Regions from separate parts of the Ruegeria sp. K3 genome, predicted to be linked through region 1. Evidence: riboswitches for the same ligand, from Rfam matches in the RefSeq annotation. Region 1 holds a riboswitch; each other region holds the start of a gene.

The links. Region 1 has a riboswitch for cobalamin ahead of ACR0MP_RS08685 (DUF1636 family protein). Riboswitches for the same ligand answer to the same signal wherever they lie in the genome.
Region 2: it holds a riboswitch for cobalamin, as region 1 does, so the genes downstream of both, ACR0MP_RS17465 (hypothetical protein) here and ACR0MP_RS08685 (DUF1636 family protein) in region 1, are expected to answer to the same signal.
Region 3: it holds a riboswitch for cobalamin, as region 1 does, so the genes downstream of both, ACR0MP_RS11300 (energy-coupling factor ABC transporter permease) here and ACR0MP_RS08685 (DUF1636 family protein) in region 1, are expected to answer to the same signal.
Region 4: it holds a riboswitch for cobalamin, as region 1 does, so the genes downstream of both, ACR0MP_RS20790 (DUF1636 family protein) here and ACR0MP_RS08685 (DUF1636 family protein) in region 1, are expected to answer to the same signal.

The regions. Positions count from the first base shown of each region.
Region 1 is NZ_JBQFMM010000004.1:22,426-29,797, reverse strand. Features, by position in the region: gene cobN (cobaltochelatase subunit CobN) at 1-1,857, opposite strand, end outside; gene cobW (cobalamin biosynthesis protein CobW) at 1,863-2,918, opposite strand; gene ACR0MP_RS08685 (DUF1636 family protein) at 2,915-3,295, opposite strand; cobalamin riboswitch at 3,381-3,587, opposite strand; gene ACR0MP_RS08680 (NAD(P)-dependent oxidoreductase) at 3,693-4,679, shown strand; gene ACR0MP_RS08675 (glycosyltransferase family 2 protein) at 4,794-5,801, shown strand; gene ACR0MP_RS08670 (class I SAM-dependent methyltransferase) at 5,794-6,405, shown strand; gene ACR0MP_RS08665 (ABC transporter substrate-binding protein) at 6,529-7,372, opposite strand, start outside.
Region 2 is NZ_JBQFMM010000010.1:137,330-144,701, forward strand. Features, by position in the region: gene ACR0MP_RS17455 (DNA polymerase III subunit gamma/tau) at 1-1,124, opposite strand, end outside; gene ACR0MP_RS17460 (phosphatase domain-containing protein) at 1,297-1,797, shown strand; gene ACR0MP_RS17465 (hypothetical protein) at 1,802-2,209, opposite strand; cobalamin riboswitch at 2,301-2,521, opposite strand; gene ACR0MP_RS17470 (alpha/beta fold hydrolase) at 2,643-3,500, shown strand; gene rsgA (ribosome small subunit-dependent GTPase A) at 3,537-4,565, opposite strand; RNA gene ffs (signal recognition particle sRNA small type) at 4,725-4,823, opposite strand; gene ACR0MP_RS17485 (bifunctional 2',3'-cyclic-nucleotide 2'-phosphodiesterase/3'-nucleotidase) at 4,862-6,724, opposite strand; gene nudC (NAD(+) diphosphatase) at 6,921-7,372, shown strand, end outside.
Region 3 is NZ_JBQFMM010000005.1:185,268-192,639, forward strand. Features, by position in the region: gene ACR0MP_RS11280 (penicillin acylase family protein) at 1-283, shown strand, start outside; gene ACR0MP_RS11285 (heavy metal translocating P-type ATPase) at 477-2,819, opposite strand; gene ACR0MP_RS11290 (hypothetical protein) at 3,006-3,278, shown strand; gene ACR0MP_RS11295 (L,D-transpeptidase) at 3,320-3,982, opposite strand; cobalamin riboswitch at 4,198-4,410, shown strand; gene ACR0MP_RS11300 (energy-coupling factor ABC transporter permease) at 4,487-5,170, shown strand; gene ACR0MP_RS11305 (transglutaminase-like cysteine peptidase) at 5,276-5,899, opposite strand; gene ACR0MP_RS11310 (AMP-binding protein) at 6,404-7,372, opposite strand, start outside.
Region 4 is NZ_JBQFMM010000016.1:24,824-32,195, reverse strand. Features, by position in the region: gene ACR0MP_RS20800 (peroxidase family protein) at 1-1,348, opposite strand, end outside; gene ACR0MP_RS20795 (catalase family protein) at 1,367-2,434, opposite strand; cobalamin riboswitch at 2,693-2,900, shown strand; gene ACR0MP_RS20790 (DUF1636 family protein) at 3,003-3,359, shown strand; gene ACR0MP_RS20785 (ABC transporter ATP-binding protein) at 3,356-4,141, shown strand; gene ACR0MP_RS20780 (ABC transporter substrate-binding protein) at 4,160-5,107, shown strand; gene ACR0MP_RS20775 (FecCD family ABC transporter permease) at 5,109-6,122, shown strand; gene ACR0MP_RS20770 (LysR substrate-binding domain-containing protein) at 6,177-7,070, opposite strand; gene ACR0MP_RS20765 (GcvT family protein) at 7,326-7,372, shown strand, end outside.

The DNA of each region.
Region 1 (7,372 bases):
GAGGCCATCCGCATTCGAGAACTCGTCCAACAGCGATTCCAGCCGCACCATGCGATCTGGTGTGCCGCTTTCCTTCATCGGGGGTGGGATATGGCCCAACGTAACCGCCCCGATCCGACGCTTGGCCTGCGCGGCCTCGCCGGGGTCGTTGACTATGAAGGGGTAGATCACCGGCAGATCGCCGATTAACGCCTCGGGCCAACATTCGTTGCACAAGGCGACTGATTTTCCCGGCAACCATTCCAGCGTGCCATGTGCGCCGATATGGATCAGCGCATCCGCGACCAATCCTTTGCGCAGCCACAAGTAAAAGGCGACGTAGGCGTGGCGCGGTGTGCGCGACAGATCGTGATAGTCGTCATCGCGCAGTTCGGGTGTGCCGCGCTCGGGCTGCAGCGCGATCAGAGCCTTTCCGCGACGCAGCGCAGTGAAGTGGAACGCGCCATTTGTGAAAGCAGGGTCGTCTTCGGGAGTGCCCCAAACCTTATTGAGATCGGCGCGGAGTGTTTCCGGCAGCGCCGCCAGCGCCGCCTGATAATCCTCTAGCGGCCATGAAATCCGGGCATCAAGAAGAGTTTCAGCAATCGGCTCGGTAGGCGCGGTGTCATACCCTTCGCCTTGCAGATCGAGCAACATTGCCTCAGCCGAGGCCAGCGCATCCAGACCCACTGCATGTGCCATCTGCCAGTCTTTGCCGGGATAGGTCGATAGTACCAGCGCCGGAACCTGCTCCGCTTTGGGTTTGTCGTGAAGGTTCAGCCAGCCGGAGACGCGGTTGATGATGGCTTCGATCCGTTCGGGTTCAGCCCGATGAGCGAAGCGAGAATACTCGAGATGCGGGTCGCGTTTGCCCGGCTCTTTGAAGGATACGATGCCCGCGTTGATCCGCCCGTCCACTTCCGGAAGGACCACATGCATGGCAAGATCAGCTGGTGAAAGGCCACGTTCCGCTTCGGCCCACGCTTTGCGGCGTGAGGTGGCCAGCGCCACCTGAAAGACCGGCACCTCTGCCACATCGAGAGGTGAGGTGCCTGATGCGCCCTTGCCTGAGAATGAGGTGGCGTTGACGATCGCCGAAGGCTTCAGCGCTACAATAGTCTCGCGCAGCCAATCGGCGGCATTTGGTGCTTTGAGCGACGGGGCAAACAGGCCGACGGTCTCAAAACCTCGCGCGCGCAAGCTGCGGATCAGCGCTGCGATTGGGGCTGTGTCCGCCGAGGTCAGATAAGCACGATAGAAGGTTACGATGATACGTTTCGCATCACCGGGCAGAGCGTTTTCTGCAGGGATCACGCCGTGATCTGGGCACCAGGCACCGCATTCGGGGATGGTCTTGGCGCCCATGACCGGACCTGCATACAACCCCGCAGCCAGTGCCATCTGCGCCAGAGCGGCCTGCGCCGCGACCTCACCGCCGGTGTCGCACAGATGCGCCAGCCGCCGCAGGGTCGAGACAGGCAGGGTAGAGTAATCATCCAGCCGCGTATCCTCGCGACCGTCTGCGGGCAGTACGGCCAGTGCAATCCCTTTGGCCTGCGCCAGCGCCAGAACCTGCTGCAAGCCGTAGGCCCAATAGGGCACTCCACCGATCAGACGGATCAGGATGCCCTTTGCGCCCTCCAGTGTCTGCTCGACATAGGTGTCGACTGAGAGGGGATGCTTCAGCGCCGTCAGATTGGCCAGCCGCATCGTTGGCATGCGTCCTTCAGGCCCACCTCCACGATGCCATCCCGCCGCGAAAGCGCCAAGGTCACTGTCGGAAAAGGACAGCACCACCAGATCAGCCGGGCTTTGGCCCAGATCGGTCGGGGTCTCGGTTTCTTCGAGCCCATGGCTTTCGCGGAAGACGACGTGCATAGGTCTTACTCGGCAGCCTCGGTTACACCCACGAGGATATCCCGGATCTCGGCCTCTTTGATATCGTCATGCTCGGCAATGACCACAAGGCGCGAGCGACGGTCTTCGCCGGGCTCCCACGGGCGGTCATATTGGTGACGCACGCGCGCACCGACGGCCTGAACCAGTAGGCGCATGGGCTTGCCCTGAACGGCGGCATAGCCTTTGACGCGCAGGATATTCAACTCGTTGGCCAATCGTTCAATCTTGGCGACCAGATCAATCGGATCGGTTTGCTCGGGCAGTTCAACGATGATGCTTTCGAAATCGTCATGCTCGTGATCGTGATGGCCGTCGTGATGGCTGGGACGCGCGTCCATGTCATCCTCGGCCGCGGCTTCTAGACCCAGCACGACGCGGACGTCCACGGCACCCTCAGCCACTTCGACTACGGGTAGGGGGCGGGGCGCTTCGGCGGCGATGATCTCTTTCGCTTTCGCAACGCCTTCCGGGCCAGCCAGATCGGGCTTGGTCAGCAGAATGATGTCGGCGCAGGAAATCTGGTCCTCGAACACCTCGGACAAGGGAGTTTCATGATCAATCGAGTCATCTGCCATGCGTTGCGCATCCACCGCCTCGACATTCGGTGCAAACCGACCAGCGGCCACAGCCTCGGCATCGGCCAGAGCAATCACGCCATCGACGGTGATTTTCGAGCGGATATCGGGCCAGTCGAACGCCTTCAGCAGGGGTTTTGGCAGGGCAAGACCGGAGGTTTCGATCAGGATGTGATCGGGGCGCGGCTCTAGTGCCATCAGGGCTTCAATGGTCGGGATGAAATCATCGGCCACGGTGCAGCAGATGCAACCATTGGCCAGTTCCATGATGTTTTCTGCGGGGCAATCAGGAATGGCGCAGGACTTCAGGATATCGCCATCGACGCCGACATCGCCGAATTCGTTGACGACCACCGCCAGACGCTTGCCCTGCGGGTTCTGCATCAGGTGTTGCACCAAAGTGGTTTTGCCCGAGCCCAAAAAGCCGGTGATCACAGTGACGGGGAGTTTCTCAAGATTGCTCATTTCAGGGCTCCAATCGGGGGAATGCGGGCCGCACAGTTTTTGCGGAAATGTTCAGGACGTTCGCGCCATTTGACCAAACCGTCCTCGGTGGCGAGGTATTTGGCTGCGCCTTCGACGATGGTTTCGACATGGTCGATCTCGTTCAGATGTTCATACACGAAAGTCCAGCGATCCGGTCCTCCGCGTAGCACGATCGAGCAGCCTTCATCGCAATTCGACAGGCATTCCACAGCTTTCAAGGTAATGCCTTCGGGCAGGCCCGCCTGTTCAAGCGCCTTGTGCAGCAACGTGCCGGGGCGCTGGGCGTCATCCTCGACAGGCAGCCCGCGACGGCAGGTAGTGCAAACCAGCAGTTCGACCGGTGCGGTCTCGGTCATGTCTCTCATCCCCCCAAATCCTCTTCGTGGGGGACGGGGTTTCATGCGGGCCGATCACAGCCCCACACCGGAACACCCCGTCCGGTTTCATCTTCGGGCGTTGGCAGGTCTCCCGGCTTGCGGATGTCAGAGGAGGCCTCTGTCGGATGTCCCGCCTTCCCGGCCATACTGCCAGTGGCTTTGGGCACCCTCTCCGGTCACGGTCGCGGGGGCGGCTGCGTTTGACGGCAAAAACCGCTGACGCATTCCCTTTTCATCTGCTCTCGCAGACACCAACGAAAGGGACATGCGGCAGGGCAGGGTTGCTTGTCAAGCGAGTCGCGCCGATCCGTGAAAAAGCGGATAAAAAGCGACCTGTCGGGGTCGCTGGGCGGCATGATACTTCTGCAACGACGTGCTGGCATGGCAGCAAGATGCGAACAGGAGGATACCGCGCATGAAAGTAGGGTTTATCGGGCTGGGGAATGTAGGGGGCAAGCTATCTGGATCGCTGCTACGAAACGGTATCGATCTGACGGTTCATGACCTGAACCCGGATCTGGTGACCGAATTCGTCGCCAAGGGTGCCAAAGCCGCCAAAAGCCCGGCGCAACTGATGCGCAATTGCGATGCTGTTATAACCTGTTTGCCTTCTCCTGCGGCCTCGGATGCGGTGATGCAGGAAATGTTGCCAGAGGTCGGCCCTGGCAAAATCTGGATGGAAATGTCGACCACCGATGAAGCCGAAGTCAAACGCCTTGGCGCAATGGTCATTGAACGAGGTGGGGCTGCAGTGGATTGCCCGGTTTCCGGCGGATGTCACCGGGCAGCGACGGGTAATATCTCGATCTTCGCAGGCTGTGATCGTGAGACTTTTGAACGTATCCTGCCATTCCTGACCACCATGGGGCGGCGCATTTTGCACACGGGCGATCTGGGCTCGGCCTCTGTTCTGAAGGTGTTGACCAATTATCTGGCTACCGCCAACCTGATCACCTGCGCCGAGGCTTTGGTGACAGCCAAGGCCGCCGGTATGGACCTTGGAACCACCTATGAAGCGATCAAGATATCGTCAGGCACATCCTTCGTGCACGAGACCGAAAGTCAGGTCATCCTGAACGGCTCGCGCGATATTTCCTTCACCATGGACCTGGTGAAAAAAGATATCGGTCTGTTTCAGGAGGTCGCCGACCGTGCCGGAGTTCCCCTTGAGATAAACCCATTGATGATCAAGATTTTCGAAGATGGTATCGCGCGATATGGTGAGCGTGAACTGTCCCCGAACATCATCAGGCGGCTAGAGGACGCGACCGGACTGGAGATCCAGGCGCCAGGGTTCCCAACCGAGATGCTGGACGACGAGCCAGAAGAACCGGGTTACGAGGTGATCCCGCAGAATCGGTAGATCAAATAATCGGCAAGCGTTGCGGCTGTCTGGCGACCTGGTTGGACAAAATTCTGGGGCTATTCTAAATAGGTCAACAGGAATCCGTCACCGGCACAGGCAAGAGAACAACTTATGACCAATGAGACCTTTCTCATCGTAACAACGATGAAAAACGAAGGGCCTTTCATGATCGATTGGGTGGCCTACAACCACGCAATCGGCTTTGATGACATTCTGATTTATACCAATGATTGCGCTGATGGTACCGATGCCATGGGCAAACGGTTGCAAGCGCTTGGCTGGGCTCACCACGAACGAAACAGGCTGGGTCCGCGCGCCGCGCCGCAGGTTCGTGCATTTTCGCTTGCGCGGAATCACCCAAGCTATCTGTCATCGGATTGGATTCTCAGTTTGGATGTGGACGAGTATATCAATATCCGTTTGCCCAATAGTGATATAAGAAGCCTCGTTGAGGCCAGCGGCGTGGCGGACGCGATCTCGATCTGCTGGCGCATGTTCGGAAACGCGGGTCAGAACGATTTCGTTGATCGACCCGTACCTGAGACTTTCTTTCAGGCCGCCACGGAAGACGGCTATCCGCATCACCGGACCAAAGGGTTCAAAACGCTGTTCCGCAACAACGGAAAATTCAGCCGTTTTCGCGCCCACCGTCCCAGGATCAATCCAGAAGATGCACCGAACCCTGACGCGCCATACGAAGGCGTGTTGTGGCGGGATTCGGGCGGGAACCTGTACCCAGCAGACCAAGTGAAATGGAAAGCATGGCGTGGTTTCAGCCATGAATTCGCGCGCATTCATCATTATGCTGTGCGCAGCACTGATAGCTTTTTGGTCAAGCGCGACCGTGGGCGCACCAATCATGTGGGGCAGGATCAAGGGCTCAAATACTGGCTCATGATGAACCACAATGATGTTGAGGATCGCTCAATTCTGGAACACATGCCGGCTATGCACGACATCAAATCTGAGATGATGGCAGATCCGCAATTGGCAGACCTCCATCACCAAGCATGTGAGTGGCACAGGTCGAAAGCCGAAGAATTGAGAGCCAGACCGGACTGGGTTGATCTGGTTGAAGCGTTGCAAAATTCCTCTACCGGAGAAGACGTCTATGGGTGAAGCTGTATCTGCTGAGGATCGCCGCAAGAAGCAAGCTGAGCAGCGCGAGCGGAAGGATTCCCTGCGGCGCGAAATGCTCAAGACCATGCCGCATGGACGGCTGAGCGTTGAAATTGGCGTTTGGAAGGGCGAGTTTTCGCGGATTCTGCTGGAAGAGCTGCAGCCCTCGAAATTGTGCCTCATCGATCCCTGGCAAGTACAGCAAGACCCGGATGGCGGTGCTTCGCTTGCCGGAGCGCGCACGCAAAAGGATATGGATCGAATTTACGAGGCAGTGACGGGCAAATACAGCACCGAGATTGCCAAGGGGCAAATTTCGATCATTCGCGACTATTCGCGACCAGCGCTGCGTTTGTTTGAAGATCAAAGCATCGGGTTCGCCTATCTGGACGGCGACCATTCCTACGAGGGCGTAAAAACGGATCTGAGTGCTTTGCTGCCCAAGATGATCGAAGGCGGCGTAATCATGCTTGACGATTATCACAGGCGCGGTTGGTGGAAAGATGACGTGATGCGTGCGTTCCACGAATTCCTCGGGGCACATTCTGCGGGGCTGCGGCTCAAGGCCATCATGGGGGCGCAAGTGGCCGTCGAGAAACTTTGAGCCGAGATCATTTTCTGATTATAGATTCGTGCGACGTAATCTGGGCTGGCTGATGTCTTCCAGCGTCAACAGTGTTAAGCAACAAGTTCAGCGATGACGGATAGGGTTGTTGTCTAAGTCCGATCATTTTTGAATAGCGGCACTTTCCCAGGCAGACAGGAACTTTCTGCGCTTCAGCGTATCGAGGAACGTCAACAGCGCAGGGTCCAGCGCTATCGCTGCGCTTTCGGTCGTGGAGTCCTGCGTGTCCAGAAGTGGCAGTGCTGCCATTGATTCCGGATTCAGCGTGGTCAGGTGCCGGACAAAGGTCTCCGCTTCCTCCGGCAAGCGGCTTTTGCCAGTTACCATGGCGGTTCGCATCATCGTCGTCTGAAAATCCGAAGGCAGAATGATCTGAAGGGCATCCTTTCCTTCTGTTCGTACCGCCGCATAACTGCCAAGCACGTTGTAGGCCACCGCGATCGTACCATCCGCCAGGTCGTTAATCATGTCGCCCGAACAACAATACAGCCGCACGTCCAGGCCGCCCAAAACCTCCATCAAGCGCCAATAGGTTTCCGAGGCGCGGGCGTCCTGCGTGGCGAACAAATAGCCCAATCCCGACTGGCGCACGTCATAAGTGCCGACTTTGCCCCGAAAATCATCCGGGCGGGCGCGCAGCGCTTCGATCAGTTCCTGCCGCGTTTGCGGCATTGGTTGTCCTTCGAACGCGGTGCGGTTGACAACGATGGTTGCGGGTTCCGAAGTGAAGGCGAACAGGCTTTGATGCCATTGCGCCCAAGGGGGGTGCGGAAGATCGTTAAGCGCCAGCGCATATCCGTCATTCGCGAGCTTCAGTTGCAGGTCCATCGCGCTGGAAACGACAACGTCGAACGCTTCTGGCGTGGCTCGGACGCGTCGGTCGATATCGGCCGTGCCGGTCACCAGATATTCGACCGATATCGCTGGATTCTGGGCGACGAAATCC
Region 2 (7,372 bases), on a different contig from region 1:
AAGTCGGCCACATGGGTCAGGCGGATCACGGCCATTTCCGCAGCCATCATTGCGTTGGGTGCGGCGGAAACTTCCTCGAGCGCTTTCAGCAGCATTTGCCACATGCGTGTAAGGACTCGCATGGGCAGAGCCTCGGCCATTTGTTGACCTCGGGCGCGTTCGTCGGGGGAAACGGTGGGATCTTCGGCGGCATCCGGTGTGATCTTGACCACCGAAACCCAATGCGTGATTTCAGCCAGATCGCGTAAGACGGCGAGTGGATCAGCCCCTTCGGCATATTGCCCGCTCAGCTCGGTCAACGCGCCTGCAGCATCGCCGCGCAGGATCATATCCATCAGATCCAGCACCCGGCCCCGATCGGCCAGCCCCAGCATCGCGCGCACCTGATCCGCGCTGGTTTCACCGGCCCCGTGCGAGATCGCCTGATCAAGCAGCGAGGTCGCATCCCGCGCCGATCCCTCGGCGGCCCGGGTGATCAGCGACAACGCATCCTCGGCAATCTGTGCCCCTTCGGCATCTGCAATCTTGCGCAGCAGTCCGATCATATCCTCCGGCTCGATCCGGCGCAGATCAAAGCGCTGGCAACGGGACAGGACGGTCACCGGGACCTTGCGAATCTCGGTGGTGGCAAAGATGAACTTCACGTGTTCGGGGGGTTCTTCCAGCGTCTTGAGCAGCGCGTTGAAAGCGCTGGTCGATAGCATGTGAACCTCGTCGATGATATAGATCTTGTAGCGCGCGGATGCAGCGCGATAGCGTACGCTGTCGATGATCTCGCGGATGTCATTGACACCGGTGCGGCTGGCGGCGTCCATCTCCATCACATCGACATGGCGGCCCTCCATGATGGCTACGCAGTGTTCACATTGACCGCAGGGTTCGGTGGTAGGGCCGCCGCTGCCATCGGGACCGATGCAGTTCATACCCTTGGCTATGATCCGAGCGGTCGTCGTCTTGCCGGTACCGCGGATGCCGGTCATGATGAAGGCCTGCGCGATCCGGTCCGCCTCGAAGGCGTTTTTTAGAGTGCGCACCATGGCGTCCTGACCGACCAGATCGGCAAAGGTTTCGGGGCGGTATTTGCGGGCAAGAACCTGGTAGGCGGGGCTGGGCGTCTCGGTCATGTCTGCTCTGTCGGATTCGCGTTACGCCGCAGCGTAGAGGCCCCCGCCGCCCGCGTCCACAGCCAGCCGGGACGATTTTCATTTTGGAATGCGTGGGTATGCGGCTAAAATCCACTCTATTCTATTTACTGGACCAGTATGTTGTTGGGTGAAGTTTGTTTGGGGGGAGATTATGTCGCAACTGGTGGTTTATGCGTTGCAGGTCGGCGGAGGCACCTTGGCCTTGTCCTCGATGCCTGGGCGTGGAGGAACGTATGCAGAAGACCTTGATCTTATCGCAGACTGGAAGCCCGGGCTTGTGATCTCGATGACGACTGAGGTTGAGATGATTCAGGATGGTGCGCGGAATTTTGGCGCTGATATTCAGGGGCGTGCCAGCAGATGGGTGCATTTGCCGATCGAAGATTTTGGCACGCCACCCAAGGAGATTGTGGAGCGCTGGCCCCGCGTTGGCGCGACTGCCCGTCAGGCGTTGTCAGGTGGTGGCCGTGTGCTAGTGCATTGCCGTGGTGGCTGTGGCCGATCCGGGATGGTGGTTCTGCGTCTGATGGTTGAATGCGGTGAACGGCCTGAGGCGGCATTGAAGCGATTGCGTACGGTGCGTCCTTGCGCAGTCGAGACAAATGCCCAGATGCTTTGGGCCGTTGAACCGGCCCGTGTTCAAGCCGTTTGACGGCCTAGACACCAACATGTGGCGAGATTTCGCCACCGGTATGTGGTACCAGAAGCGAAGCCTCAAGCATGGCGCACGGATGGTTCCTCAGCAGGTCAGAGGGCAGGCTGCTGAACTCGGTCCCGAACATCATGTCAGCGTAGTCATCAAGCCGGTCGATCGCAGTTTCAGGATCGGCGCCGCAGAATACGCGGATCTGATCACATTGGGCGCGAAAGCGGGCGGTACACCCCTCTGGGCAGTGCGACAGGTCTATGCTGCCTTCAATTTCGAACTCAGGTTTTGTGATCGGCTGTGCAGACGACATGGCCTGCGTCAGAGCCCGCGCCATCTGCGCCAATGCGGGGCAGGGTGCGCCAGTACGTTGGCACACGGTCGCCGTGAATTCGTGTGTTTTGGTCTTCCAGATCATCAATGCGCCCTCCGCGCGCAAGGCGAGGGCGTGGCACAGGTTGGTCGTTGCGGAGCACGATCAAACCCGTCCCGGACACCCCGCCCGAGTTTCGGTTCTACATCCGATGGCAGGTCTCCTGACTTGCGGGTCATCGCTTTGCCGACCTTCCCAGCCTTCAAGGCCAGTGGTATCTCGGCATTGCTCTCCGCTTACAGTTGCGGGGGCAGTCTCGGACTAGGTTCTTTCCGGATTTATCCGGGCAGAACCGCACCGTGTTCCCTTTTCATCCCGGCCCGATTGGGCGCGAGAACCATCGCGCCATGGCTAGCGGCTGCGCCGTGCCCGAGTCAAGAAGATTGCGTCAGGCAAGTGACGTACGGTCCAGCTACGTCAACCTTGACTTGAGGCGCTTCGGGTGAACTGATCAGTTCAGTCGGTATTGGAGGGCACCATGTTGGACACGCAGCTGGCGGTTGTGACCGAGGATTTTCAGATCCCGTCCGACCCGGCAATGTTGTCGGCGCGGCTTTACCGTCCGGTTGCCGACCCCGAAAAGGTGGTCGTCATAAACGGTGCGACTGGGGTGCCGAGGGATTACTATCAGTACTTCGCCCGATGGCTTGCCGAAGAACAGGGCATGGCCTGCCTGACCTATGACTACCGGGATTTTGGTCACTCTTTGGTGGGTTCGCAAAAGCGGTCAAATGTCACCATGGCCGATTGGGCGTTGATCGACATTCCAGCCGCCCGGGCCGAGATGCGCCGACGGTTTCCGCAGGCCAAGCTATGGAGCATCGGTCATTCCTTGGGCGGAATGTTTGGCCCGATCCAACCCGATATCGATCAGATTGACAGGATGATCTGTGTCTGTTCGGGTCTGGTAACGCTGGCGGATCACCCTTGGCCTTATCGCGCTTTGGCGGCGTTGTTCTGGTATGGTCACGCGCCGCTGGTGGTCAAGGCGCTTGGCTACCTGCCCGGGCGGTTGGTCGGGTTTGGATCGGACCTGCCTGCCCAAGTCTATTGGCAATGGCGCAAATGGTGCACCGCCCCCAAAAGCTATGTGCCAGAGATCGGCACGACACTGCCCGCCGCCCGCTGGAAAGACTTGGGCAAACGTGTCGATCTGTTTACCTTCGCAGATGATGAAATGGTGCCGCCGGATGCTGTCTGGCGTCTTGCCGATCTCTATGGACCCAAAGCCGGGCGCCATCTGCTTGCACCAAGCGAATTCGGAGTGTCCAAGATCGGCCATATCGGTGCATTCGCAAGACGGAATGCGGCAGTCTGGCCTAGGCTGATCGCCTGATAGCGCTGGGCACCGGTAGGTCGGTGCCCAGCTTCGTTATAGCCCTTTACGGGATTTTTTCTCGTGCATCACGCTGCGCACCATCTTGCCGAAAGCCTTGTCACGGGCGCGGGCCTGCGCCACCGAAGCGGAATTGTGTTGGTCTTCGCGCCGCAGCTTGCGCCAGCGGTCCAGCCGCGCGGGATCAAGCGTACCAGCGTCGATTGCCGCCTGCACCGCACATCCGGGCTCAGACTCGTGCTGACAATCCGAGAAGCGGCAATCCAGGCTGAGGTCTGAGATGTCCGAAAATACCTCATCCAACCCCTCCTGCGCATCCAGCAGACGCAACGCGCGCATGCCGGGCGTATCGATCAGCCAGCCGCCATTGCGCATGCGATGCAAGGCGCGTGCAGTTGTTGTGTGCCTGCCGCGCGCATCGTCTTCGCGAATACCTGCGGTGGCCTGATCCTGCCCCGTCATCCCGTTGGCGAGCGTCGTTTTCCCAACGCCGGATGATCCAAGCAAGGCGCTGGTTTGTCCTTTCGGACACCACGACAGAACTTGTTCGAGATCGCCGTGATCCAGCGCGTTGACCGCAAGTACCGTCAGAAACGGGGCGAGCGATTGGGCTTGATCTACATAAAGGCTCGGATCATCGCACATGTCCGATTTGGTCAGAACGACCACCGGATAGCAGCCTGCCTGATGCGCCAGCGCAAGATACCGCTCCAATCGTGGCATATTGAAATCGGCGTTGCAGGAACTGACGATGAACAGCACATCAACATTTGCAGCAATCAGCTGCGCCGCTGCCCCTGTACCTGCGGCCCGGCGCTGCAGCAGGCTGCGCCGGTCCATCACTCGGCGTATGCGTTTGTTTTCATCCGCCAGAACCCAATCCCCAACGGCATATGCGCCGGTTGATTGATCCAGAGATAACAAAGGCGATTCACCTTCAGGGCGCAGCCCGATCAGTCGATCCCGGTGTACGGCCGAGATGCGATACGGAAGAAGTGACGGATCAGCCGTATGCTGAGCCGCGAAATGAGAGGACCATCCGAGGTCCGATAAGGAAAGTAACATTGGTCTGCCTGTGATCAGAAACAGCAATCCAGTCGAATGGCAATCGCGCATCCGCCGGCGACGTGTTCAGGCAATCAGTTGATCGGAAAGGATCAGAACCGGTCTGCCCGAAGGGTTTTTGCTACAATCATAAACGCCCTCCTGCGGCTGATAGGTTCTAAGTGAGAGGTTGGACATCGACCCAAGCGGGGCTCGTTGTGGCTGCTTCCTTCCGGACCTGACCAGGTTGGCGAGGCGCTCGCCCGCGCCAACCTCTCAAAGCCGATATAGGTGCATCCCCTGAAAATGGCAACCCGTCAGAAGGTCAGATGAATACGCATGAAACCATCCGCATCGTCGGGCAGAATGCGTGGATGATACTCAGCAAGCTCTGCAACATGGTGTAGCGCGCGCGGCCCCGTTGTCAGGATCGCGCCCTGCCTTTGGTTTGGCACAAAAGAAAAAGAGCGCGGTGCATGCGCAAGTGGGTCGGCGGGCAGTGTCCCGGCGACGTATTTGCATAGAATATCCTGTATGCTGATCTGAGGCAGGTCAATCATACGGGCTTGTCGCGCAATTGGAAAATGACCGCCGCCATTGGCGCGGTAGTTATTGGTGGCGACAAGGAAACTCTGGTTAGGCGCAATCGGCTGCCCATCGAATTCCAGGTTGCGTATGCGGGAAAATGCCGGATCAATCACTCGACCGAGCGTATCGAACCGCGCCGGTTGCGAAAGATCGATCTGGTAGGTGACGCCATGCAGGACATCGAAATTGAAGCCCGTGCGCTGAGGATCGGCAAGATCGATCGGGGCGTCTGATCCAAGTTGATGGAACAGCCCGGCTGACATCTCAAGCCAGTCCCGAATCTGAGAACCTGAGGCCAGCATCGCGCGCAATTCATTAGGAAAGACACTGAGATCGGCGATATGTCGAACTGAAATCTCGCCTGAGGGGATATCAGTGTAGTACTTGCTTCCTGCGCGCCCGCCGAACTTTGCCGGGGCGGCTGACGATATGATAGGCAAATCTGCCCAGTCGGTATCGACCAAATGCGGGCGTAGGGCAGCGGCCTGAGCCGCCGCAACCAAGGCCAGACCGCGATCCGGTACGCAATATGAGAAGTAGCTGTGCAGCGTGTGTGGGATTGTGCCCACTGGCCTGGTCACCCTTTTGCGCGTCGCAGCGTGGCCGGTCGCAAACAGCTCTGTGATCCTTTGGCATTCGGGTATTTCTGTACCCGATTGAGCGATTGCCCGTGCTTCGACATGGCTGCCTGTAATGCGCCAATCGCCGGTGGTATCTTTTTGCAGTGTCAGATCAATGATCCCAAGATGAGACCCGGCCCAACCCTGCATGACAACCGGCGTTCCATGGACAAGCCCCCGCGTACTGTCGACGAATGGATAACCATCATGCGCCTTTCCGGGCAGTGTCAGATGGGTGTGGCCTGCGACGACGGCATCAATCAGCGGCATCTCGGCCAGCGGGATGATCGCGTTTTCCATATCCGGCTCGGCCATTGCCGATCCCAGTCCGGTATGCGCAAGGGCGACAATCAGGTCGCAACCTTGCACGCTGAGATCTTCAGCAGCGCGCCGCGCAGCGGCCAGAATGTCTGTTACCACGACCCGGTCCGTTAGCAGATGTGCTTCCCACTGTGCGGTTTGAGAGGGCAAAACAGAAAGAACCCCGATGCGGATTGCGGTGTCCTGTCCATTTAGTCTGACAACCCGATGCAGAATCGTGTGTGCATCCCAACCTTGTTCGGTCTGAGTGGTTTGCATATTGCTGCAAATCATTGGGCAGGCGGTTTGGCGAGCGATGCGATTGACGAGTTCCAGCCCAAATCCGAAATCGTGATTACCCAATCCGATCGCGTCATAGTTCAACGTGTTGAACGCGCGTGGCAGGGGATGGGCGTCTGGCACGTTTTCAGCTGCCCATTTGCCAAATGGCGTTCCCTGCAGGCTATCACCATTGTCAAACAACAGCACAAGGGCGTCGTCGCGTTCAGCCTGTCTGCGCGCATCGTGAATCAGGCTGGCGGTACGGGTCAAACCAATCACAGGTTCGGGGCGATCCGAATAGTAATCATATGACGTCAGGTGCATGTGTAGATCGGATGTTGCAAGGATTCGAATCCGTGCGCTATCATCCGCATCTCTTCGTTGTCGCATTAAATGCTTTGATTTCAATATCTTCAACTTCTAGCTGTCAGTGTGTCAACGTTTCCACCATGAGGTCGATTTAATGCAATTTCCGGGGCGATGCTGCGGTCATTCCGCGGCAGGGTCGAAAAATGTTTGGTCGATACCCGTTGCACGATCAGGTAAGACGTGGCAGCCCTTTGCGCGGCAGTCAGGAACGGCAGGCATGAAACGCGCAGAACAGGTGACATTTGGCGGCTCGGCACTGGATCGGGCGGGTTTGCTGCGCGGCGACGCGGACAAACTGGCACAGGTTTATCGTGACCCTTTGGCAACATGTGTGTTGCTGTGGCGCGGCAAACTGTTGGTTGAGGGTGAGGCACTGGACCGGCTCGTCCGGCTTCCGATGACGCACAAGATTCTCGAACAGGGAGCGGGCGGTGTGATCGAGCAACCGATTTTCCTTGGAAAATCCGAGGATGGATCGCCGCTTTTTGCCATGGACATCTCGGGCTGGGCGGCTGAAGGGCTGGATTTATCCGGTGTCGGAGATTTTGTCGACCGCAGCGAACAGCAGCACCCTGATCTGCCCGAGGGGTGTGTCTTTGCCGAGCTGCGCCGCATCATGACACGCCTCAACCCACGAGACGCAGAGATTGCGGCAACCGCCAAGGCGGT
Region 3 (7,372 bases), on a different contig from region 1:
TTCATTGCTCTCGTCTCAATTCGGGATGTCTGACGAAAAACCGTTTGCAACAAATATCGGCACGAATTTTCAGGCCGTCATGTCTGTTTCAGAAGACAAAGGCTTCTTTTTCCTGACACCATCCGGGCAGTCGGGACACCCGCTTTCGCGGTTCTACAAGAACTTGTTTTCTTCATGGATGCGCGGTGATTACAGGATGATGGCAATGGATCTGGCAGTAGCAGAGGGTGGGGCAGTGGGGCGATCCAAACTAACCCCCCTCATTCAGGATGAAGTTGACTGATTAAAGTGCGGCTCCGGGAAGCCAGATCAGTGTCAATGTGCCCTCATCTTCAGGATGAAATGCCATACAAGATCCAAGACTGATTGATACATCGGGCACCACGCCACAGTGATAGATTGTGAAAATCGGCTGTGGGATGCTGATTTCAGTGGGCATCCCACAGCACACGCGATCTTAGGTGCCGCGCGCCTGATTACTGCCCATGCGCCAATTCAGCATTTTCACCTGGCGTTCCAACGGTTTCTGTTCCTGTTGAGTGTATGTTACCCTCCGAGGCTTTCAGAAGCCGCAAGGCGTTAGCCACGACCAGCAAGGACACTCCGACATCTGCGGCGATTGCACCCCACATTGATGCCAATCCAAAACCGGTAAGGGTCACAAACAGTGCTTTGGTCGCAAGTGAGAAGCCGATGTTCTGACGGATGATCGACATGGTTCGACGTGAATGATCGATCAGCCAGGGTACTTTGCCGATGTCATCAGTCATCAGAGCAATGTCTGCAGTCTCAATAGCAGCATCAGATCCAACTGCACCCATCGCAACTGCATAATGTGCCCGAGCCATCGCAGGCGCGTCGTTGACGCCATCGCCGATCATCGCAACCATCTCGTGCTGTTCTGCCAGTTCCTCAATCGCAGCGACTTTGTCCTCCGGCAGAAGTTGGGCCCGGACTTCGTCGATGCCGACTTCGGCTGCTACCGCTCTCGCTGTTTGTTCGTTGTCACCAGTCAGCATGATGATTGACTTCACGCCCTGCGCATGAAGCTGGGCTACGATGCTTCGGGCTTCGGGTCGAATGCGGTCCCGCAGCTCAAGCAAACCGGTTAACCCGTTCTCATCCCCGACAACAACAAGTGTGCTTCCCGCGCTCTCGATTTGGTTGCGCAACTCGGCAGGGATGGACGCGCCAAAGCCTTTCTCGACAGCGAAGCGGTCAGAGCCAAGCCAGATATCTCCACGCTCGGTACGGCCTTCCAGACCACGACCGGGAACGGTTCGGATGTCTTCAGCCGCCGATATCGAAATGTCGGTCTGTTCTGCCTTGGTCAAAATGGCGCGGGCCAGCGGGTGTGAAGACCGAACCTCAAGGCTGGCAGCGCTCGCCAACAGCTCCTGCTCGGATGCGGCGCCCAGCGGATAGACATTGGCCACTTCAGGCTCACCCATGGTGATCGTGCCTGTCTTGTCCATGGCCAGTGCGGTGGTACGCCCGGGGGCCTCGATATATGCGCCGCCCTTAATCAGAACCCCAGCCCGGGCCGAAGCGGTCAAAGCCGCAACGATTGAAACCGGTGTGGAAATTACGAGCGCACAGGGGCAGGCGATAACCAGCAGAACAAGCGCATTGTAAAACCAGAAGCCCCACGATGCGCCAAATGCAAGCGGCGGGATCAGGGCGATGGCCACTGCGACGACCATAACGATGGGCGTATAGATCCGCGCAAATTTTGTAACCCACTGCTCAACCGGCGCGCGGCGCGCATGAGCATCACCGACCATCCGGATGATCTTGGCAAGCACGGTGTCTGACGCTGTTTTCGTCGCACGTATTTTGAGGGTGCCTTCACCATTGATTGTGCCGGCATAGACCTCATCACCCAGCTCTTTGGGAATCAGCGCGCTTTCACCCGTGATTGGAGCCTGGTCAACGGCACCGGCCCCTTCGATGACTTCTCTGTCAAGTGGAATGCGATCCCCACCTCGAACGATGAAGCTGTCACCGACAAAGACATCCGCCGCCGGGACCGTTGCCTCAGAACCGTCAGCACGAACCAGCCGAACCGTCGGGGGGGCCAGATCAAGCAGCGCGGACACCGCGTTCCGAGCACGTCCGACACTCCAGCTTTCCAGATAAAGAGAGAGCGAAAAGAAAAATGCTACAGTTGCCGCTTCAAAAAACTCACCCAGAGCGATGGCACCGGCGACGGCAACAACCATCAAAAGGTTCATATCAGGCGAAAGTCGACGCGCCGAAGACCAGGCCTTAGGGGACACCAGCCAGACGCCAAACAAGATCGCGACTGCGAACAAAGCTGCCTCGGGCAAAGGCATCGGAACCTCACCATGTCCCGAGAACAGCCCGAGCGCACCGCCCATGCCGGTTTCGAAAATGTGCCAGCCAAAACCTGCTGCCCAAAACCCTCCGCTAAGAGTGGTGAACCGCCGCTGACGTGCAATATGCGCCGCCTGGTCCTGGGCGGCATTTCCGTCATCCCATGGTTTGGCGGTCATACCAGTACTCGCAACCAGCAGCATGACATCTTCGTCAGATAACTTGGAAGCACTTTCAAGAAGCGTCATCCGACCGTTGATCACATCAAATGCAAGATGCTCTTCGCCACCTGCTTTCGGGCCGACGACACGGTTCAGGATCGCCACCTCTTCGGCGCAATCAAGGCCAGAGACCTGAAAGCTTCTACCACCTTCAGGAATTGGACCGGCGGGGGCGATGTCGCCACACCCGCCGCTACCGCATGCGTGGTGACCATGTTTGTTTTCGTGGCCATGGTCGTGGCTATGGGTATCGGATGACATGATTGGACCTCAAGAATCTCTATGGTCCTTTGTAAATAGTTCCTACAGTAACTAGAGCTTCAATACCTTTTGTATTCTTTTTATCCGGGTTCTTTGCCTGCGATATTGTTAGTTCATTTCGTCTTGCGGGCCGGCCGTGTGGATGCAATCTAATTGCAGATGACGCAAAAAATTTGGAACAGATCAATGCAGAAACGGATCGCAATTACCATCACGTTAGTCTCGATTACGGCTGGTTGCTCAGCCCAGTTCACCGGGGCCAAAAGCAAAGCACTTGAACCAGGCAACGTGCCAGATTCGGTCGTAGCGCTGGCAGGGCCGGCGCAGGATTTGACCACAGCGCGCCTCCTGCCCGAAGACAATTGCTTTTGGTATGAGCACAGCGGACCCGTCGAGACGACATTGGTACCATTGCGCGCGACGAATGGCGCTCCGATCTGCATTGCGCGCGACGCCTGATCGAAATGAGGGCAGCGACGTCCATGTACGCTGCCCAATATTCATGAGCGGGCTGTGACGCTATCTTCGGCAGAGTATAGGAAAGCGGTCGAGCCGGTTTTCACGTTTGGGTAGAGGTCATTGATATGGGCCATGATCATTCTCACACATCCGGAACTTGCGCGACCGCCGATGCTTCTTGGCTCAGGCGTGCCGTGAATTCTGAGATATGTGTCTCGGTCTCCAACGTATAGATAAAGGGCACGAGAGCCGAGAGCATTATTCGGCCCGGGCTCCATGCCATTCCGGAATTCCGCGTATTCGGGGTTGCGCTCGATCATTGAAGCGGTTGGTGTCCAGTGTGGCCATTCGACCTTTCGGCGGATAACATAGGTGCCGGGCTCGTAAAGGTTCCCGCGCGCGATCGCTACGCCATAGCGCATTGCGGTCCCGCCTTCTTCGATATGGTAGAGATAGCGCGCGACGGCATCCACATGGATGTCACCTGGAACCAAACCATCATTTGCCGCGACGCGTCTTGGTAAAAAACGGTCATGAACACCCCACGGATTTGAGGTCATTGGATCGTAACCAATTGGCGTGACCTGACTGTCCCAATAGGTCTTCTGCGATACGGTTGGCCAGGTTTTGGCGATCAATGGACTGGCCGCAGACGCCGAGAACAGCGCTGTGGTGGATTGAATGAAATGGCGCCTTGTAAGCATAGGTCTCGTCCTGGTTCACAAGTTTAACGTATTTGGATCGCACTATCGCGAATTAATTCGAATCTTAAAGCCTCTAGCAGCTAGAGCTTCAAGAGGTTTCAGGTAACGCTTGGATTACCCAGTTGATCACGTGACCGGTTGCGTGAATCCTGCTTCGGTCGAGTTTACATTGGAATAGGTCGCAAAGACAATTGACACAGGCGAAGCCGCCATTGTAGCGGTGATTTGTTTTCGGTTCCTGATGGCGGAAGCCAAAAGGATTAAAAGGGAATACGGTTCGGTGTTTTCAATGGCGCCAATTCCGTAACTGCCCCCGCAACTGTGAGCGGAGAGCGATGCCAAGACACCACTGGTTCGTAATGGAACCGGGAAGGTTGGCGGAGCGAGCACCCGCGAGTCAGGAGACCTGCCGTAAAGCGCCGGGCTATGCCCAGACTGAACCTGTCGGCCTTACGGTCGATTCAACCTGACAAGCCGCCGGGTGAGGCGGTAGGGAGAAAGAACATGCATATCGAACCGGGCATCGTGAATGGTGCCAAAATCGCGCTTTCCTATGTTACCGCCGCAGGTGCGGCTACTTACGCAGCGAAAGAAACGTTTTCCACATTGCGAGCGAATGGACCTGCATCTTTTGTTATGCGCTCGGTGCTCGCCACCGTTGGGGTTTTCCTTTTCTTCGAAGTCCTGCCGCATTTCCCGGTTGGTGTCTCTGAAGTCCACTTCATCCTGGGGTCGACGCTGTTTCTGCTTCTCGGTGCTGCACCCGCGGCTTTTGGATTGGCAGCTGGTCTCCTGATTCAGGGTGTGTTTTTTGCCCCGTTCGATCTTCCGCAGTACTTCATCAACCTGACCACTCTGCTGGTGCCGCTATTTGCGCTACAAGCACTGGCCAGCCGCATCATCGCACCCGGCACAGCATATGTTGACCTCAAATATGGCCAAGCTCTTGCCCTAAGTGCGACGTATCAGGGAGGAGTAGTCGCATGGGTTGGGTTCTGGGCCTTCTACGGCCAGGGTTTCGGCGCAGAAACCATGGCGTCGGTTCTGTCCTTTGGCGGTGCTTATATGCTGGTAATTGTCATTGAGCCGATTGCTGATCTGGCAGTGCTTGCGGCAGCCAAGGCGATGCGCGGTTTGAACAGTACAGGTCTGGTGACTCCGCGTTTGTACAACGCTGCGAAAGCTTGACCAAAGTTTGAAGCGGTGTCCTAAACTTGGGTTGCCGCGAAACAACCAGTAGCCGCAGGACCAAAATTTTATTGTGGCGCGTCTCGAGGGCGCGCCACATTGTTTTTAGCCGCTAGAAACCTGTACCCAACGATCAGGGTGATTTGGGTCCTGTATTCGTAGGAAAAGATACCTCGTTTCCTTCCACGATTTGATCCTGTTAGTGACATTGTCCAGAATCAAATCGCCTTCACTCGAGCGATAAACCAAAACTGCATGGCCACTGCGATTGGTGTCTAAGACAGTTGCAATAAGTAGCTTCGTAGGATCCAAGCCGTTCTGCATTAGTTCAAACTTCTTTTGCAAAGCGAAATCTTCGCAATCCCCTGACCCCTGCATTGGTAGCGTCCAGTATTCCTTTGTCCCGTATTGGTTTTGATCCGAAACGGCGCGGATCCTCCGATTGACGCGCAAGTTAATCGCTTTAACGATCTGTTTCTCCTGCGCTTCTGGCAGACCAGAAGTACGAGTATTCGCGCACGCCCACGAATAATCTTTGCAGAGTGATTTGGCGCCCGATGGCGCCTGAACCTCTCTATCTAGTTTGATCCAGGGAAGCTCAGAAGCTTGCAATGAAGCGGCGGAGACAAGGTAGCTGCATATGATACAGGCCAACGATAGATAAACTGGTAACCGTTCCGAAAGTTTTTTCTGAGCGGAAGTAGGTTTTGTCATATCTGCTTTCCCCATACTCGTTTCTCCTGGGTATCTGAAGCTACCGAGCCAAGAGAACTCTATTTCAATCTTTTATGTTCATCGACGCATTACAACAGCTTATTCAATTTAAAATGCAGAGCAGCAAAGTTCGCGAGCGCGCAGTTATTAGTCGTGATTGTGTGCGTGAGCTTAATTGAGATTCTTGCAGCAGCATAGAAGAAAGCCGGCTAGTAGTTCTGGGTTAGAAACGCTTGAGGTTTGGGACGGATTTGGATGACGCGTCAAGCCGAACATCTTTGTGCAATGACATGGGTATCAACCGTTCGCCGGGGCGCACCCTAACAGTGTATCTGCGATTATATGTTTCATGCGGCCAGATGTAACTGGCAATTGCAGATTTCCCCTTACCAAGGTGTGCAGGTTTTGATTGGAAATTCTAAAACAATGACTTCGTCGCTACACTCAGTCCTCTGTTAACGCGCACAGCGACGGGAGCGATGAGTTGGGCAGGCTCAGTGGCCTACGAGCCATATTGCGTCAGGTTTCTATTATGCGTGTAAGTTTCGTACGATCGACTTTGGAGGCATGACGCTTGTCCATAGGAATGTGCTTAATCGAAATCACATTTGGAACGTCAAAACCAAGCGCAGATTTAGTCCAATCGTCGATGTGATCCGCGGAACCTTGGACGCAAAGTGTGGGGCCTGCTTTGGTATTGACGAGCGCGCATCGATCTACACCTGGCCATCGCTGTGCCGCGACTTCGATAGCAAAGGGGAAGAGCGTACCTGAAAAGACTTCAATTTCGGACCCGACGCGCCCCCATAACCATAAACGCCCGTCATCATCCAGCGCGCCAGCGTCACCGGTCCGGTGCCAAATGACGTCACCTTCCTTGATTTTGTTGTTCTTTGAGTGGGTCGGGTTCAAATACCCGTCATTCACATGTGCGCCGGCGACCTGAATTTCATTGTCGCGGATGCGGAGCGTGATTTCGGGCACCGGGTATCCCACAAGAAGACCCCTTCCAACAGCCATGTCGCGGTGATCCTTCACCGTGATATCCGCGGCGTCAAGATGGGCAATCGGTTCAGCCTCGGTCGACCCATAGACGCACACAACTGACAGGCTGTGCCGGGTTCTCAACGCCTCGACAAGACTCGGAAACACCGGACCGCCGCCGGTAAACACCGTGTGCAACGGACCGGTATCGTCGGATTGAACCAGTTTTTCACATAGCGATGGTGGGATGAGGGCCCGGGTGATCTGTTGCGTTTGGAGCCAGCTTTCCAACTGCACAGTCGACAGGCGGTCCGGCTTGCTGAACCTCCAGTTGGGTAGAACACTTGTGCGCCCGGCCGCCAGATTGATCAGGGTGAACACCGGAAAGGCCACCAGATCGCGCTCGGCCTTGCGGCTGTCGAGGAGGGGTGCGATGGCATCGTACTGCGCCATCAAAAACGCGTGCGAGCGCGGAATGGCTTTGGGCTGGCCAGTTGTACCAGA
Region 4 (7,372 bases), on a different contig from region 1:
CGTCCGCAAACGGCTGATCACCAACCATCTCAGTAAAGCTTGAATGCGGTTTGCGGCAGAAATGATGACGATAAGTGTTCAGCGACGGAAGACGCGCCTTACGCGTCAGGGCAATTGTAGCTTCGACAGGGGCAGGAGCACCGGGCGCAGGCCTTTGGAACAGGAAATCGGGCGTGTTGCGCAGCGACATGCGGGCCGCAGGTTGGCGCGACAAAGATCGGATCATTTCCGCCAAGCCCGTTTGTTCGACCAGTCGTGGATTGAACCTGAAGCCTTCTGGGCCAACCTGTGCGCCGTCGATTATGAATCGCTCGGGGATCATCGAATGCCAGCGGTAGAGCAAATTGAACTCAATCGCGATCTGGTTGGAATGATGCCACGGTTGCCAGCGATTGACGCCAACGGGTAGTTTGAAAGGCATATTGGCGATGTGGGCGATGTAATCCTCAAGCACAAGCTTGATCAGCAATGCGATCAAGGTGCAGCGTGTGGTCTGGAACACACGCTCTTTATCCCAGCCTGATATGCCGCGCTTTTCGCGCCACAACAGATCGGCAAAGGTGTTATGGGCGCGCAACATCAGTGTATTGATCGCGATATAACCTATGGTACCATTGCCATTATCGAGCCCGGTTGCATGAAAATCGAGCAGTAGCTGGTCAATCGCGTGATCGCTGAGACCCGGATGCGCCCGTTTCACCGCATTCCACAGCTTGCATGGATCGTGCAGGGGCTTTCCGTAATTCTCGCCAGTGGCAAGACTGCCATCAAAGGGGGGCGCAAGCTTAACACCACCGGATTGGTTCTTTTGAAACAGCTTCGGGGCCCACATCTCGCCTTGTGTATCCAGACGAAAGGCCAACCGGTGGGTTAATTCATTGGTATCGGGATCGCGTTCGCGCAGCATGTCGGTCTGAAAATCGTTCAGCCCGTAGATTTGGCACAGATCGACCTCGTGGTTCGAATCCGTCTGATCAACCGGTCCTTTCGCCCCAAAGGTGCGCAGGAAACTGTCGGTAAACCATTGTGCGGCCGAGATAAACAAAAGTGTCGATCCTTGCGGGCACATCAAGGTAAGCGGGCTGCCATCCATTTGTGTCCGTCGGCGAAAGAGATCAGCAACTTCGCTTTCCGACGGCAGGACGGGTGAGAGGTCTTCTGGCGTTGTATGCCGACCGATCCAGCGATGGGAAAACACGCCGGGCCATGTCGTGTAGTCTGCGCCCATCGTATAGGGCCGCGGTCGGTGGATCTTCGCGGCGTTTGCAAGCCTGATCGCGGCTAAATAGCTCGTAACGGGTGGGGAGATCTTGAATCCGAGTTTGATCAGATCATCAACGTCCAGCATCAATACATCTCCGTTTGGTCATCGATTCGGGAACCGGGCGCGGGCCAAGCTCAGATAGGTTCTGAGCCGGATCGCATTAATCGGTCCTAAAGGTTCGTGATCTGCCGTGACACGCCAGGGCGCGAAGCTCATCGCGTCTCCATTCTGCGGATCAAATTCTGCACCTTTGGGAATCGTGATATCCGCCACGGGCGTGACGGTATGATGGTACGGATCAAGAGGTGCATCTGGTTGCGGGTCGCATGCCCACCGGATGCGATTGTCGAGCACATCGAATTCGTCGGCCGGGCGCGGGGGCTCAATCACACACAGCTCGAAGTGATTATCTCCATCGGCCACGTCTTGCCGCAAACACTGCCCGATCCCATCTGGGTCGTCTACCGGATGTGCCGGAATTTTTGGTTTCGCGCTGCGGGCCAAGTATCTGACCGTTAGATCGGGGCCCAGCCGATACGGTGTTGTCGACCAGAAATGGACCTCAAAAGGCGAGTGCATATAGTTCGAGGCAAAATCACTCGCGACGCGAAACTGACGCTTGCCTTCACGAGTGAGGAAGGCGCGAAATCCTGCGCGCAGCCCTTTGGTGATCAACCTAAGGCTCCATTTTCGTCGCCCTTTGATCGCGTGCTGGACCGCTTGTAATGTGGCGACAAGCCTGCCCAATCGCTCATATTCATCGGGGACGTAGCTGGGAAACACATCCTGATCGACCAATACGAAATCGAACTCGTCGCTGAGTTGTGTGGTCCCCAGATGCGCAAGTGCCTCGGCGTCGATCAGCTTGGGGCCTGGCACGTCAAAAAGCTTGATCGCCATCCCGTGGGCATCCGATTTCCGGTCATCCAGATGCGCGCCGTTGGAAAAGCGAAGTGCGGCTGAATAGGCAGCGGGCTGTTCAAACAGGCCGTGACGGAACTGTTCTGGTAGATCGTTTCTGACAGTGAATGTTGCAGCCACGCACCCGTGACTGCGCCCATGCTGAGCCCTTAAGCGATGGCCTTTCCACCGTGCAACGGCCTCGAGATTGTGGTCAATGACATCATCAACAATATCCGGCGGCAATGCGTTTTGCGAAACATGCGTCAAAGAACCGTCTCCTTGGATAAACCCAGGCAATGATCAAACAGGGGTAAGGCGCTGACAAAGCTAAACCTCTAAATTTGTTCAGCTTACCTCAGATTGTCTAATTTCCAAACACACCAACTATGGACAGCCGTGGCCAGACAAATTCGGCGCGCAGCCCAACCCATTCGGTTGGTGCTACGGACACGTGGTTGCCCGCGCTCGATCCTCGACCAGAGTTGGGTGCCTTCGACTTTATCATTGACGTGTCCGGTGTTCTCGGGCACTCAATCGATTGATGGTTCCCGGTGGTGTTGCCGCGGGATGAAAAGGGAATACGGTGAGGTTTGCCAAAAGGTGCCAATTCCGTAACTGCCCCCGCAACTGTAAGCGGTGAGCAAGGCCAAACAGCCACTGGTCCACAGGGTCGGGAAGGTTGGCCGAGCGCGGACCCGCAAGTCAGGAGACCTGCCATCAGATGTTTAACCAACCCGGGGCGGGGCGTCCTGGAAGGAGGCTTTGATGGCGCGTCAATCGCGTGTTTACATTGTCGGCAGCTTCCGCATGCGCTTGGAAACAAGTGGAGTGGACCATGCCAGATACGCCTGATCATTTCATTCTAGTCTGCGAAAGCTGCACTGAAGGGCTGCCCCTTGATGAAATTTGCGATGCGTTGACCGGGAAATTACATCGCAGTTTTGCGATCCGCGCGTCGTCTTGCATGGCAGGCTGCGATAGTCCCAGAACGGTTGGGTTCCAGGCCGTAGGAAAGGCGCAATACCTTTTTGGTGGCATTCAGACCGCGGATGAGGTGCAGGCGCTGGCTGAGTTTGCAGCGCAGTATCGTGAAAGCCCGGATGGCTGGACAAATGCCACTGATCGCCCGCAGGCGTTGTTCAATAAAACCCTCTCGCGCATGCCGCGGATCGAACAGGGGGCATCGCAATGACGTTGCGACCCTTTCTGATTGCCGAAAACCTTGAGTATTATGCCCTTAACGGAGATGTCCTGTTGCAGGGCGTCTCGTTCGAGTTGGACGAGGGTTCCATTCTAGCCATCGCCGGCCCGAACGGGGCGGGGAAAACGACGCTTCTCAATCTGTTGTGCGGCGCTGAGCCGCTGGCACTTGGCGATGTTCGGATCAAAGGACGCAGTCTGAAACAGCTCTCCGCCAAAAAGCGTGCGCGCATGATCGCAGTGGTAGGTCAGCAGGAACTGCCCGATGGACGCTTGGCGTTACGCGATTATGTTGCGCTGGGGCAAATACCCATCCGTGCGGACCGCTCTACCGAAGGCCACGCGCAAGAGCTGGACCGGATTTTAGACCTGACCGGTCTCGCCAATCTCGCGGACAAGCGCATGGCCCAACTGTCCGGAGGCGAACGTCAGCGTGCCCATATCGCGCGTGCTTTGGCGCAGAACCCTTCGTTGCTGTTTCTGGACGAACCGACCAACCATCTGGATCCTGATGCAAAAGGGCGGATGCTGTCTTTGGTCGCCGAGCTTGGGATCACCGTGGTCATGATTGTACACGATCTGGTCATGATCCCCGAATTCGCCACACACGTGGCGCTGATGAAATCGACCCGTATGATCGAGTTTGGGTCGGTGGACAAGGTGCTGACACCCGAAAGAGTCCGCGAAACTTTTGGCGTTGATTTCCTCTGCTTTCTCCACGAAGGCCGCGTGATCCCGGCGCTTGATATTCGAAGAACCACAGTCTCAACTTAGTCGAAGGAACACACTGAGATGAAATACATCTGGCCCGTGGCGTTTGCCACCGCCATGGCAAGCGGTGCTGCTGCGCAAGAAGTCACCGTAGACAACTGCGGCGAACCACTGGTTTTTGATACCGCGCCCGAGCGCCTGGTTGTGCATGACATGAACATGACCGATATGGCCTTTGCATTGGGTCTGCAGGACAAGATCGTCGGCCTGACCGGCATCACCGGCTGGTACAAGACCAGCCCTGATTTTGATGCTCTGCGCGGCGACATCCCCGAGCTTGCGCCGAAATATCCGACCGTCGAAAACCTGGTGGCGGTTGAACCCGACCTGTTCTTTGCAGGTTGGTACTATGGCATGAAGCCGGGTGGTGATGTGACCCCAGATACATTGGAACCGTTCGGAATCAAGACCTTGGTTCTAACGGAAAGCTGTGTCCATCTGGACAAGGATCGCCCCGAAGCCAGCATGGATCTTCTGTTTGGCGATGTGTTGCGCTTGGGCAAGGTGATGCAAGTCGAAGACAAGGCCGAGGCTCTGGTCTCGGGCTGGAAAGAGCAGCTGGCAGCGATCGATGCCAAGACTGCTGAACTGCCCAAGCCCCGCGTCTTTCTTCTGGATGGTCCTGCAGATGCTCCGTTTACCGCCGGTAAATTCGCGATTCCCGATGCGATGATCACAGCCGCTGGTGGTGAAAACGTCACTCATGACATGGACACGAGCTGGGGCCGCACTTCGTGGGAGGCCGTTGCCGCATCGAACCCGGAATTCCTGGTTTTGTTGGATTATCAGACCGGCAATGGCGCCGAGGACACCTTCAAGTTCCTGCAGGAACATCCCGTCATGTCGCAGACTGATGCCGTCAAGAACGAACGCTGGATCGGATTGCGCTACGAAGAGCTGACGCCCGGACCGGCAAATATCGAAGCGATCTCGAAGATGGCGCGCGCGATGCATCCGGGTCAGAGCTGATATGGGCGGATTGGGCCTGACGTTGTTGCTGGGGGCGGTCGTTCTGGCCGCCCTTTTGCTGATTTCCACAATCTACGGCACAACCTCGATACCTTTGTCCGAGACCTTCACCGCGATCTTGCGCGGTACCGGGTTGCAGGACGGAGAGATGTCGCCGCTGCATAGGATCGTATTCGACCTGCGATTGCCCCGCGCGTTGTTAGCAGCCGTGATCGGTGCCGGGCTGGGCATCGTTGGCGTGGTGCTGCAAACGACCACACGTAATGACCTTGCCGATCCATTTCTGTTCGGCCTGTCCTCGGGCGCGGCAGCGGGGGCGGTGTTTGTAATTACCGTGACCGGAGATATTCTGGGTTTCTGGACTCTGCCTCTGGCGGCCTTTTGCGGCGGTCTTGTGGCGTCGGGCATCGTGCTGGCGCTGGTTCATGGGCTTCGCACCAGCGCACCGGAAAAGCTGATCCTTGCGGGTCTGGCTGTGTCATTTTTGTTTTCGGCCATCACCAACTATCTGATCTTCGCCGGTGATAGCCGCGCCGCCCATTCTGTCATCTTCTGGATGCTGGGGGGGCTGGGCCTGGCCCGTTGGGAGACGTTCCCGCTGGTGTGCATCGGTCTGCTGCTGATCCTGAGCTATTCGCTTTATCGCAGCCGCTGGTTGGATGCGCTGCTGACCGGGGATTTGACTGCCGCAACTCTGGGTGTGCCGGTTCGGGGTCTGCGGTTCAGCATGTTTTTCACCGCAGCTTTGGCAACGGCCGTGTTTGTTTCCGTAGCCGGAGTGATTGGTTTTGTCGGTCTGATGGTGCCGCATATTGCACGCGGGATCGCAGGTCCCCTGCACAAAAACCTTCTACCTACCGCCGCTATGGTTGGTGCTGCCTTGTTGACCGGCTCTGACATTCTCAGCAGGCTTCTGCTGGCTCCGCAGGAATTGCCGGTGGGGATCGTCACAACTTCAATCGGATCGGTGTTTGTGTTCTTGCTTTTATTCAGGACAGCGAGAAATCAACGGTAAGGCCCTCGATCTTCGCTCCCAAGATATTTCGTCCTGATCAGGTCTGAGCCGAGTTTAAACCTTTCCGTCAGCCGCTTGGCCGAGCCACTTGAACACAAGCTTGGCGCGGTCGGATGAGGTGTTGTGCAGTTTCACGTAGAAATCCAGTTGCGATGAGATGGTTTGCGGCAACAGTCTGACCAGTTTTCCGGATGCGGTCAGCTCCGAGGTCAGTCCCTCCCATCCCAGCACTGCGCCCATATCGTCCTGAGCGGCCTGAAGCGCGATCGTGTAATTGTTGACCCGATGCGCGGAATTCAGCGGGCCTTCATAGCCGAGTTTCTGGGTCCAGGCACGCCAGTCGGTCCAGCCGGTATCCGGAGCGTCGAGATGAATTAGGGGGACCCTGGCAATATCTTCAACACGTTTGATGGGATTCTGTTGCGCAAACCTTGGGCTACAAAGCGCCATGATCTTGTCGTGAAATAGTGTCTTGAACATGCCCGTTTCGCGACTGGAATCGCCGTAATGGATACTTAGGTCGCATTTTGACGTGTCGATGCCGAGGTCGGTCACGACCTGCGTCACGGAAACATGTCCGTATTGCTTCCAGAATTGCGCAAGGCGCGGGGTGAGCCAAAGTGAACTGACAGCCGTGGTTGAGCGGATCGTCACACCTTTTCTGTCATATTGACGCCGCAACTGCCCAAGTGCTTCGCTGATGCCTTCCAGACCACGTTGAAGGGCAACAAGAAGATAAGCACCGCTTTCAGTAAGTTCCACGCCGCGATGATGGCGCAGAAACAGCGCGCATTGCAGCTCGTTTTCCAGCGCTTTGACCTGATGGCTGATTGCGGCCGGCGTGACGTTCAGCTCTTCTGCAGCGGTCTTGAAGCTTACATGCCGCGCAGCAGCCTCAAAGCTGACAAGCGAACTTACAGGTGGAAGATCGTAGGGCCTGTTGAGCAAGGTGATTTGACCTGTGATGGTTTGTACATCCAATATTATATAAGCACTATCCGAAGATCAGGCTTAGCTGATCTTATTCAAAGTGAATCTTTTTGCAATTGCCCGCCAGCGGTTCACGGTGAAAATTCGCCACAACCGTTTGAGACATGATCAATGGATGTATCAAAGGTCCTCAAGACCCTTGGCGTTCATATCGATCTTTCCTAATGCAATGCGACCCCCGGTTGGTCGTGCACAAGTTGAAGGAGTTGCAGTATGCAGTCACATGCAAAAGTCGTGGTTGTCGGAGGTGGGTGCGTCGG